Linked DNA regions of Sphaerotilus microaerophilus. The protein of the gene in region 1 binds, or shares a complex with, the protein of each later gene. Links are inferred from orthologs where the notes say so. Each region holds a gene or a part of one and is shown in the gene's direction. Other genes may lie near its edges.

The links.
Region 2: the proteins of NGK70_RS19150 (region 1) and smc are in contact, whole or in part, in a crystal structure (PDB 3ZGX), measured with the Bacillus subtilis proteins. The link is inferred for Sphaerotilus microaerophilus from one-to-one orthologs.

What each region holds. Positions count from the first base shown.
Region 1 is NZ_AP025730.1:4,483,664-4,490,656, forward strand. Bases 1-2,918 are described here. They hold NGK70_RS19150 (segregation and condensation protein A), read left to right. Parts: upstream 1-994; coding sequence 995-1,843; downstream 1,844-2,918. Other genes in these bases: NGK70_RS19140 (CYTH domain-containing protein), read right to left, coding at 1-668; NGK70_RS19145 (DUF3460 family protein), read left to right, coding at 777-977; NGK70_RS19155 (Dyp-type peroxidase), read left to right, coding at 1,933-2,835. Also shown: NGK70_RS19160 (FecR domain-containing protein), read left to right, coding at 3,184-4,968; NGK70_RS19165 (EAL domain-containing protein), read left to right, coding at 4,965-6,993. UniProt on the Bacillus subtilis protein: Participates in chromosomal partition during cell division. May act via the formation of a condensin-like complex containing Smc and ScpB that pull DNA away from mid-cell into both cell halves.
Region 2 is NZ_AP025730.1:3,087,926-3,092,257, forward strand. What follows is about bases 1-4,067. They hold smc (chromosome segregation protein SMC), read left to right. Parts: upstream 1-342; coding sequence 343-3,867; downstream 3,868-4,067. Other genes in these bases: NGK70_RS13375 (Crp/Fnr family transcriptional regulator), read left to right, coding at 1-224; NGK70_RS13385 (cell division protein FtsZ), read left to right, coding at 3,992-4,067. Also shown: more of NGK70_RS13385, read left to right, coding at 4,068-4,332. UniProt on the Bacillus subtilis protein: Required for chromosome condensation and partitioning.

The sequences.
Region 1 (6,993 bases):
CAGGCCTGGGGCGCCGCGCCGGGCGCTGGCAGCGCGGCCACCGGCACCTCGCCACGGCGGGCCAGGCGGTCACCGCGCTCGGCCTTGCTGCGCACGTCCAGCCAGAGCGCCCAGGGCTCGACCCAGCCGCGCGCGAAGGCCAGCAGCGCCGCCGGCGTGCCACTCAGCAGCTCGAACTCCAGTTCGGCGATCGGCAGCTCGCGCCCATCGGCCCGGATGACGCCCCGGTCCAGCGCCACCTCGATCTCGGCGCCATCGTGGCGCACGGTCCAGACCAGGCGCTCGAAGTCCGTCTCGTACTGCAGCTGCAGCGCCTCGACACCGCAGCCCGCCGCCGCCAGCAGCGCGGTCAGCGCCTGCCCGGCCGGGCTGTCGGCATGGCGGGCCAGGTCGAGGGCGGGCGCCTGCGCACCGCCCGGGTCCGCCACGGTGGCGTTGTGCTCCAGGCGCTGCATCACGCCATCGCCGCGGCCCTTGAGCGTCTGCACCCACTGCCCGCCCTCGCGGCGCAGCCGCAGCGCAAAGCCGGCGCGGCCGAGCAGGCGATCCGGGTGGTCGAAGTAGCGCGCCCGCATCGCCACGCAGCCAGCGCCCCGTGCCTGCAGCCAGTGCGCCAACGCGGGCAGCGCCGCCGGCGCCACCTGGAACTTGAGTTCGATCTCGTGCATGGCGGCGATTGTGCCGGCCCCGCACACGCCCTGCGCCACCGTAAAATGGCGAGCTGTCCTGCGCCGCGCAGGCCCCGAATCCTCCCGCAACCCGTTCAGGCCCGCACCATGCCGCTCTTCTGGAAGCCCTACCTATCCGAGACCACGCAGTTCATCGAGGAGCTCAAGCGCAAGGACCCGACGCTGGAGGCCCGCCAGCGCGAAGGCCGTGCCCTGCTGTGGGACCGTGAGCAGGACCGCAGCGCCCAGGCCGACTACGACGAGGCGGTCGTCGCCCAGCAGCCCTACGTCTACCAGACCAAGGCCTGACCCCCTGATCTGCCCGGATGGCGGCTGCCCCCGACAGCCCGCCGGCGGTGCCGGTGGCGCCCGATGGCCTGCCCGAGGTGGTTGACCACGTCGCGGTGGCGCGCCTGTACGGCGAGCCGCTGTTCGCGCTGCCCACCGACCTGTACATCCCGCCCGATGCGCTGGAAGTCTTCCTGGAGGCCTTCCAGGGGCCGCTGGACCTGCTGCTCTACCTGATCCGCAAGCAGAACTTCAACATCCTCGACATCCCGATGGCGGATGTCACCCGGCAGTACCTCGACTACGTCGAGCAGATCCGGCGCAGCAACCTCGAACTCGCTGCCGAGTACCTGCTGATGGCGGCGATGCTCATCGAGATCAAGTCGCGCATGCTGCTGCCCGCGCGCAAGAGCGACGAGGGTCGGGAGGCCGAGGACCCGCGTGCCGAGCTGGTGCGCCGGCTGCTGGAGTACGAACGCATCAAGCTGGCCGCCGCGCAGCTCGACGCGCTGCCCGTACTGGGGCGCGACTTCCTGCGCGTGCAGGTGACGATGGAGCAGGCGCTGGAGCCGCGCTTCCCGGACGTCCACCTGGCCGATCTGCAGGAGGCCTGGGCCGAGGTGCTCAAGCGCGCCAGGCTGACCCAGCACCACCGCATCTCGCGCGAGCAGCTCTCCGTGCGCGAGCACATGAGCATCCTGCTGCGCACGCTGCACGGCCGGCGCTTCGTGGAGTTCCAGGAGCTGTTCGAGCCCGAGCGCGGCGCCCAGGTGTTGGTGGTCACTTTCATCGCCATGCTTGAACTCGCTCGCGAGCGCCTGCTGGAGATCACCCAGGCCGAGGCCTTCGCGCCGATCTACGTGCGCCTGGCGTACCAGCCCGCTTGATCCAACCGCCCTCGCCGACCACCGGAGCCTGTCCACCCGAGCCCGCCCGGCTCCGTACACTCGCCGCCATTCCCCCTGTGGAGCCCCGCATGAGCCAGAGCACGAGCCTGCACCAGGCCGGCATCCTCGACCCGGTCCCCGCGCACGCGCGCTACCTCAGCTTCGAGCTTCACCCCGGCGTGGACCCGCGCGCCGCGCTCACGCAGTTGGCCGGCCAGGCCGACGGGCGCGACACCGTCGTCGGCCTGGGTGCCGGCCTGATCGCAACGCTGGGTGCGGCGGTTCCGGGCCTGCGCCCCTTCACCGCGCCGGCCGGCGCCCGCGTCGAGCTGCCCGCCAGCCCGGCGGCGCTGTGGCTCTGGCTGCGCGGCGGCGAGCCCGGTGAGCTGCTGCTGCGCGGGCGCGCCTGGCAGGCCCGGCTGGCAATGGCCTTCGAGCCCCGACACGAGCTGGCTGCCTTCTGCCACCAGGGCGGACGCGACCTCACCGGCTACGAGGACGGCACCGAAAACCCGAGCGGCGACGCCGCACCCGCCACCGCCTTCGTGCAGGGCGCGGGGCCGGGGCTGGACGGCGCCAGCTTCGTGGCCGTGCAGCAATGGCTGCACTCGATGGCGCGCTTCGACGCGATGTCCGCCGCCGAGCAGGACCACGCCATCGGCCGGCGTCGCAGCGACAACGAGGAGCTCGACGACGTCCCGCCCAGCGCCCACGTGCAGCGCACCGCCCAGGAGAGCTTCGACCCCGAGGCCTTCGTGCTGCGCCGCTCGATGCCCTGGGCCGAGGGCGCCGCCTGCGGCCTGCTCTTCGCCGCCTTTGCCGCCCGGCTGGATGCCTTCGAGGCCCAGCTCGCGCGCATGGCCGGTGCCGAGGACGGCATCGTCGACGCCCTGTTCCAGTTCACCCGGCCCGTCGGCGGCGCCACCTTCTGGTGCCCACCCATGCGCCCCGAAGGGGGCCTGGACCTGCGCGCCGTCAGGCTCACCGCCTGACCCTGCGCGCCGCAGAGCGTCGCCTGCGCGCGACAGTGCCGCCACCCCTGGCGCACCGCGGCACGGCCCCTCGCGAGCCAGGACCACCCCTTGACGCGCCCGGGGTGACGGGAAGTTGCAATTTATCGTTTCAGGACATGCCTCCATGCACGGTGGGCAGGGGGCCGCGCGGCTATCCTCGCTCGGTTTGCCGCTGACCCACCCCGCTGCCCCTGCTGCCAACGGATGGCGCGCGGTCCTGAATGGGGCCTGCGATGCGGCGTGAAGTCAAAGAGCCCCACGGGGGCACGGGCGTGTGCGGGCACGTCCGGCGATCGCCATCACCTGCTACTGGCAGAGAAGACAAACATGACCGTTGTGACTCGACTCGGCGCTTCCTGCCGGTCCACCGGTGCCGGCCGACCGATGGCGGTGCCTGGCCTGGGTGGCCGGCCGTTGCCGGCCTGGTTGCTCCTGATGGTGATGCACCTCACCGCGGGCGCGACGGCCCAGGCGGCCGACGACTACCTGTACACCGTCCAGACGGGCGACAACCCCTGGAACCTGTCCGAGCGCTTCCTGCTGGACATGAGCTACTGGCCGCGCCTGGTGGCGCACAACCACATCGCCGACGACCGGCGCCTGCCGCCGGGCAGCACGCTGCGCATCCCGCGCCCCTGGCTGCGGCTGAGCAGCAGCACGGTGCAGATCAGCGCGCTGACCGGCGAGGTGCAGGTGGACCTGGGCCAGGGCCTGGGCTGGCAGGCGGCCACCGCCGGTACCCGGCTGAGCGCCGGGGCCCGGCTGAAAACAGAGGCCCAGGCCAGCGCGGCACTGCAGCTGTCCGACGGCTCGCAGGTGCTGGTGCGCAGTGACACCGAGTTGCGCCTGGCCCAGGCCGGCACGGTGGGCAACGGCGCGCTGATGCTGCGCATCGAACTGCAACGCGGCCGGCTGGAGAACGCCGTGCATCCCCTGCGCGCCAAAGGCGGGCGCTTCGAGATCCAGACCCCATCGGCCATCACGGCCGTGCGCGGCACCGACTTCCGCATCTCCGCCGACGCCCACAGCACCCGCAGCGAGGTGCTCGATGGCGCCGTCGAGCTGGGCAACCCGCGCGGCAAGGTCCGGCTGGAGCGCGCCACCGGGTCGATGGCCACGGTCCAGGCGCCCCCGCTGCGGCCCCGCCCCCTGCTGGGTGCCCCCCGCCTTGGCGGGATCCCCACGCGCTGGGAACAGGCCGCGGCAACGCTCAACTGGCCCGCACTGCCCGGAGCGCAGGCCTACCGCGTACAACTCGCGACACTGGATGGCGAGGGCCGCGAGGACGGCACCACGCTGGCCGACCGCGTCAGCACCACGCCCAGCCAGGCACTGCCGCCCCTGCGTGACGGGCGCTACCGGCTGCGCGTGCGCGCCATCGACGCCCAGGGCCTGGAAGGCCTGCAGGCCGACACCACCCTGCTGCTCGACACCCAGCCCGCCCCCCCCGAGCCCCAGGCACCGCGCAGCCTGGCGCCGGTCACGCGCCAGTCCGGCACGCTGCGCTGGCGCCCGGCCGCAGGGGCCGTCGAGGCCGGCGCCGCGCCTGCTCCGATGCAGTACCGCGTGCAGATCGCCGGTCCGGCGGGCTTTGCCGCTCCGCTGGCCGACCTGACGGCCGCCGGCCTGGCCTGCGCCCTGCCCGACCTGATGCCCGGGCGCTACCAGTGGCGCATCGCCAGCCTCGCCGGTGACGACCAAGGCCCCTGGAGCGCCGTGCAGCCGCTGGAACTGGCCGCGGGCGCGCCCGACCTGGTGGGCATCGACATCGACCGCCAGCTCCGGCTGCACTGGCGCAGCGAGGAGCGCGCCCCGGTGCGCCTGCAGGTGGCGCGCGACGCCGCCTTCACCCAGCTGCTGCTGGACGAGCCCCGGCATGGCCAGACGGCCGCCCTCCCGCTCCCCGCCGCCGGCACCTACCACCTGCGCGTGGGCTCCTGGCCAGTGGCGGGCCGACCAGTGGCCTGGGGCCCGGCCCACCACGTCGAGGTGGGCCGCTGGCGCCTGGGCGACCGCATCGAGGACCTGACCGTCCGCACCGACCTGAACAGCCTGCCGCCCACCGGGGCCGGCCCGGCGCCGGCCTGCGCCCGCTTCGCGCCGCCGCGATGAAGTGGATTCAGCGCCTGGGCCTGTGGAGCGTGCGCCACCCCTGGTGGGTGGCCGTCGCCTCGATCGCCCTGCTGCTGGGCCCGGCAAGCCCGCTGCTCGAGCGGCTGGACCGCCTCGCCTGGGACCTGACGGCACGTGCCACCCAGGGCGTGCGCGACCGCAGCGTGGTGGCCGACGAACAGCTCATCGTCACCATCGACGAAGCCAGCCTGCAGGCCCTCGGCCGCTGGCCCTGGCCCCGCGCACTGCATGCCGAGCTGATCGACCGCCTCGCCGCCAGCGGCGCGCGGGCGATCGGCTATGACATCCTGTTCAGCGATGCCGGTGCGCTCGCCGATGACCGGCGCCTGGCCGAGGCGATCCGCCACAGCGGCCGGGTCGTGCTGCCGGTGGCTCCCTTCGAGCCGCTGGCCGGCCGCGGCCTGCGTGCCGGGTTGCCCCTGCCCGAGCTGCAGGCCGGTGCCGGCGGGCTCGGCCACGTCGACACGGAGATCGATGGCGACGGCCTGGTGCGCCGCCTGCACCTGCAGGCCGGCCTGGGCGAGCGCTGCTGGGAAACCTTCGCCCTGGCCGTGTGGCGCGTCGCCGACCCCGGCGCGGCCGGCCAGGTCCACGGCCCGGATCCGCTGACCCGCCCGAACACCCTCACCAGCCCCTGCACCCGGTCCGGCGGCAACCCCACCGCCTGGAGCCGGCACCAGGAACGCCTGCAGCCGCTGCACCAGGTCGAGGTGCCGCGGCTGTCGGCGCTGCAGCTGCTGCGCGACCCCCTGGCCGCCACGGCGGTGTCCGGCCGCATCATCTGGGTGGGCGTCACCGCACACGGGCTGGACCAGCCGGTGACCAGCCCCGCCGCGGCCCCCGGCACCGCCTGGAGCGGCGTGCAGTGGCAGGCCCAGCTGCTGCACGCGCTGCAGCACCGCCAGCTGATCGTGCCGGCGGACGAGTCCGTCGTGGCAGCGGCCAACCTGCTGCCGATGCTGCTGCTGGCCCTGCTGCTGCAGTGGCGCCGCAGCCACCTGCGCGGGCGGCGCCTGCTGCTGGCCCTGCCCCTGCCCTGGCTGGGCAGCGCCGCGCTGCTGGTGGGCACCCAGGTGTGGCTGCCCGCCATGGCGCTGACGGCCGGGCTGGTGATCGCCTTCACGCTCACGCGGGCCGCCGAGCTGCAGGGCGCGCGCGACGACCTCGCCCACGCCCAGGGCCAGGCCGACGCAACGCTGCGCGCCATCACCGACAGCGTGCTGTCGATCGACGCCCAGCTGCGCGTGCGCTACCTCAACCCCAGCGCGGAACGGCTGGTGGGCGACACCCTGGCGAGGGTGCAGGGACTGCACGTCAGCACCCTGCTGCACCTGACCCCGCGCGACGCACAGGTGCTCGAAGCCGCGCTGGGCGCCTGCCTGGAGGACCGCGAGGTCGTGCAGCTGCAGCAGCCGCTGCGCCTGGACACCCCGCCGCAGCCCCGCCTCGTGCGCCTGATTGCCAGCCCGGTGCGCCCGGCCCACCTCGGCAGCCGCGGCCGCGAGCGTGGCAAGGAACGCGGCCGCGATCCCGCGCGCAGCGCCAAGGGCGGGGCCCCGCACCGCCGCGTCAGCGCCCAGCCCGAGGTGGTGCTGGCGCTCAGCGACGTCACCGTCGAGGTCCAGGCCGGCGAACAGCTGCGCCACGAGGCCACGCACGACAAGCTCACCGGCCTGCCCAACCGCACCCTGCTGACCGACCGCCTGCAGCATGCACTCACCGGCGTGGCACGCAGCCAGCGCACGCTGGCCGTGCTCTTCGTCGACCTCGACCGCTTCAAGCGCATCAACGACAGCCTCGGCCACCGCCAGGGCGATGCCGTGCTGCAGGAGGTGGCGCGCCGCCTGGTCGCCTGCAGCCGGGCGCACGACACCGTGGCGCGCTGGGGTGGCGACGAATTCGTCGTGCTGCTGGAGGACGTGCCCTCACGCGAGGTGGCCGCCGCCCTGGCCGGCCAGCTGATCGACGCCGTGGCGGCCGAATTCCAGCTCGACGGCATCGAGG
Region 2 (4,332 bases), 1.4 Mb from region 1 along the record:
GCCTCTACAACCCCGATCTCTACCCGGACCCGGGGCCGAGGCTGAACTTCGCTCAGTCGGAGGTGGCGCTGCTGGCGGGCATCTCGCGCCAGCGGGCCAATGCGGCGCTGCAGCGGCTCGATGCGGCCGGCCTGATCCGCCTGGACACGCGCGGCATGACCGTGCTGGACCTGGACGGGCTGCGCCGCTGGGAGGGGCCCTGCACCCGCCCTGACGCTGGCTGACCCGCTGCTATCATCGACCGGCTCTGTTGCGCTGCACCAACGCAGCGCGGCTCCCGCCTGCGTGCCCTGGTGACGGCCCCGCCCGCCACGCGCCGCCGGCCGCTCCACCGCCCCGCGCATGCGTCTCCAGTCGATCAAGCTCTCCGGCTTCAAGTCCTTCGCCGAGCCCACCCACTTCCAGCTGCCCGGCCAGCTGGTGGGCGTGGTCGGGCCGAACGGCTGCGGCAAGTCCAACATCATGGACGCGGTGCGCTGGGTGCTGGGCGAGAGCAAGGCCAGCGAGCTGCGCGGCGAGTCCATGCAGGACGTGATCTTCAACGGCAGCGGCAACCGCAAGCCGGCCAGCCGCTCCAGCGTCGAGCTGGTGTTCGACAACACCGCGGCGCGGGCCGGCGGGCAGTGGAACCAGTTCAGCGAGATCGCCGTCAAGCGGGTGCTGACGCGCGACGGCACGTCGAGCTACTTCATCAACAACCAGCCGGTGCGCCGCCGCGACGTGCAGGACGTGTTCCTGGGCACCGGGCTGGGGCCGCGCGCCTACGCCATCATCGGCCAGGGCACGATCAGCCGGATCATCGAGAGCCGGCCGGAGGAGCTGCGGCTGTTTCTGGAAGAGGCTGCGGGCGTCTCGAAGTACAAGGAGCGCCGCCGCGAGACCGAGCACCGGCTGCGCGACACGCGCGAGAACCTGACGCGGGTAGAAGACATCCTGCGCGAGCTCAATGCCAACCTGGAGCGCCTGGAGGCGCAGGCCGAGGTGGCGGCGCGCTACCACACGCTGCAGGACGCCGGCACGCTCAAGCTGCACCAGCTCTGGTTCCTGAAGCACCGCGACGCCGCCACCGAGGAGGACCGCGTGCGCCAGGCGGTGCTGACCGCCACCAACGCGCTGGAAGGGCGCCTGGCCGAGCTGCGCCACACCGAGGCCGAGTTGGAGGAGGTGCGCCAGGCCCACTACGCCGCCAACGACGAGCTGCACGCTGCCCAGGGTGCGCTGGCCGAGGCGGCGATGGAGGTGAGCCGGCTGGAGGAGCGGATCCGCCACGTCATCGACGGCCGCCGCCGGCTGGAACAGCGCCTGGCCGAGGTCAAGGCCCAGAGCGAGCAGTGGGCGCTGCGGCGCGACGAGGCCACCACCGAGCTGGACAGCCTGGCCGAGCAGATCGCCCAGGCCGAGGAGCAGGGCGAGATCCTGGCCGCCCAGGCCGAGGAACAGGCCGAGGCACTGCCGCAGACGGAAGACGCCGTGCGTGCGGCCACCCAGCGGGCCAATGCGCAGCGCGGCAAGGCCGCCGAGGTGCAGCAGCAGATCCAGCTGCTGGCTGCGTCGTCGCGCAACCTGGACGAGCGCCGGCGCGAGCTGGAGCAGCGCCGCGAGCGCCTGGCCGGTGAGCGGCGCAGCAGCGTCGCGCCCGACGAGGCGCGCCTGGCCGACCTGCGCGAGGAATTGGCAATGGCCGAAGAGCTGCAGGGCGAGAGCCAGGTGCAGCTCGACGACCTGGGTGCCGAGGTGCCGGTGCTGGACGAGGCGCGGCGCCAGCAGCAGCGCCTGGTCAACGAGGAATCGGCCCGCCAGACCGAGATCGCCGCCCGGCTGGAGGCGCTGCGTGCGCTGCAGGAGAAGGTGCGCACCCAGGGCAAGCTCGAACCCTGGCTGGCCCGGCACGGGCTCGAAGGGCTGGCCGGGCTGTGGACGCGCATCCACATCGAGCCGGGCTGGGAAACCGCGCTGGAGGCGGTGCTGCGCGAGCGCCTGAATGCGCTGGAGGTCGGCCGGCTGGAGACGGTCAAGGCCTTTGCGCTGGATGCGCCGCCGGCCAAGCTGGCCTTCTACACGCCGCCGGCCGCCGGGCTGGTCAATGCCCACCAGACGCTGCCGCGCCTGAGCGACCTGCTGCGCCTGCAGGACGCCGGCCTGAAGGCCCTGCTCAACGACTGGCTGGAGGGCGTCTACACCGCCGCGTCGATGGACGAGGCGCTGGCCAGCCGCAGCCGGCTGACGCACGGCGAGGTCATCGTGACCCAGGCCGGCCACGCGGTCAGCCAGTTCGCGGTGAGCTTCCACGCGCCCGACTCCGAGCAGGCCGGCATGCTGGCGCGCGCCCAGGAGATCGAGAACCTGGAGCGCAGCGGCCGGGCCCAGGCGCTGCTGGCCGACGAGGCGCGCACGGCGCTGGTGCGCGCCGAGGCGGCCTACAGCGAGGCCTCCCAGCACCTGGCGCGTGCGCGCCGCGAGGCCAGCGATGCGCAGGGCGAGGCGCACCGGCTGCAGGTCGAGGTGCTGCGGCTGACGCAGCAGTCCGAGCAGGCCCGCCTGCGCCGCGGCCAGCTGGACGCGGAGCTGGCCGAGATCGACCAGCAGCTCGAGGACATCGAGGAGCGCCGCATGACCGGCGAGGCCCGCTTCGAGGAGCTCGACATGGCGCTGGCCACCGAGCAGGAGCGCCACGCCGAGCTGGAGGAGCAGGTCATCGAGGCCGAGCGCCGCCTGGCCGGTGCGCGCGAGCAGTTGCGCAGCCTGGAGCGCGAGGCGCAGGAGGCGCAGTTCCAGGCCCGCGCGCTGGCCGCGCGGCGAGGTGAGTTGCAGCGCTCGATCGAGACCGCCGACCAGCAGATCCGCGCCAACGAGGGCTCGATCGAGACCCTGGCCGACGAGCTCGCCCGGCTGGACGACGCCGCCGCGCAGGACGGCCTGCAGGAGGCGCTGGCGCTGCGCATCGAGCGCGAGGGCGTGCTGTCGGCCGCCCGCACACGCTACGACGAGCTGTCGCTGCAATTGCGCCGCGCCGACGAGACGCGCATGAGCCACGAGCGCAGCCTGCAGCCGCTGCGCGACGAGATCACCCGCCTGCAGCTGGAAGAGCAGGCCGCGCAGCTGGGCGGCGCGCAGTACCTGGAGCAGCTGGTCGCCGCGGGTGTCGACCTGGAGGCGCTGGCCCAGGGTATCGCCCATGGCGCCCAGGGCGAGGTCAAGCTCTACGGCCTGCAGACCGAGATCGACCGCATCAACCGCGATATCGCCGCGCTGGGTGCCGTCAACCTGGCCGCGCTGGAGGAGCTGAGTGCCGCGCGCGAGCGCAAGGGCTTCCTGGACGCGCAGAACGACGACCTGACGCGGGCCATGACCACGCTGGAGGATGCGATCCACAAGATCGACATCGAGACGCGCGACCTGCTGAAGTCGACCTTCGACCAGGTCAACGAAGGTTTCGGTGAGATGTTCCCGAGCCTGTTCGGCGGCGGCAACGCGAAGCTGGTGATGACCGGCGACGAGATCCTGGACGCGGGCGTGCAGGTGATGGCGCAGCCGCCAGGAAAGAAGAACAGCACCATCCACCTGCTCTCGGGCGGCGAGAAGGCGCTCACCGCGATCGCGCTGGTGTTCGCCATCTTCCTGCTCAACCCGGCGCCGTTCTGCCTGCTCGACGAGGTGGACGCGCCGTTGGACGATGCCAACACCGAGCGCTACGCCAAGCTGGTCAAGAAGATGTCCAGCGGCACGCAGTTCCTGTTCATCTCGCACAACAAGATCGCGATGGAGATGGCCGAGCAGTTGGTGGGCGTGACGATGCAGGAGCAGGGCGTTTCGCGCATCGTCGCGGTGGACATGGAGGCGGCGCTGTCGATGGCCGACCACGCCTGAACCGGGGCCGTGCGAGCGGGTGTTTTGCACGGTTGGGGCCCGGGCATCAGGCATCATCCGGGCTCCGACCGGGTGCCAACCGGTCGGAATCCCGTAACGACCCCGAGGACCGCGCGCGTCAACGATGAAATCGCTGCAACTCTGGCTGGCTGTGCTGGGCGGGCTGGTGCTCGCCGCCGTGATCGCCCATGGGGCCTGGCAGACCCGCCGCGCCGGTGGCGGGCGGCGCCTGCCGCCGCTGGACCCGGCGCCCTCGCGGCACCTGGAACCGCGCTTCGACGATGCCGGTCTGGCCGCCACCGAAGGCGCGCCGACCCCTGACGGGGACCGGGATGGGGCTGCGCCCGTGCCGCCCAAGCCGCCGCGCCGCGTGCACACGGCGCCACGCATCGACGCGCTGGTCGATGCGGTGGCCGCGCTGGCGCTCGACCAGAACGTGTCGGGCGAGACCCTGATCGCCCACCT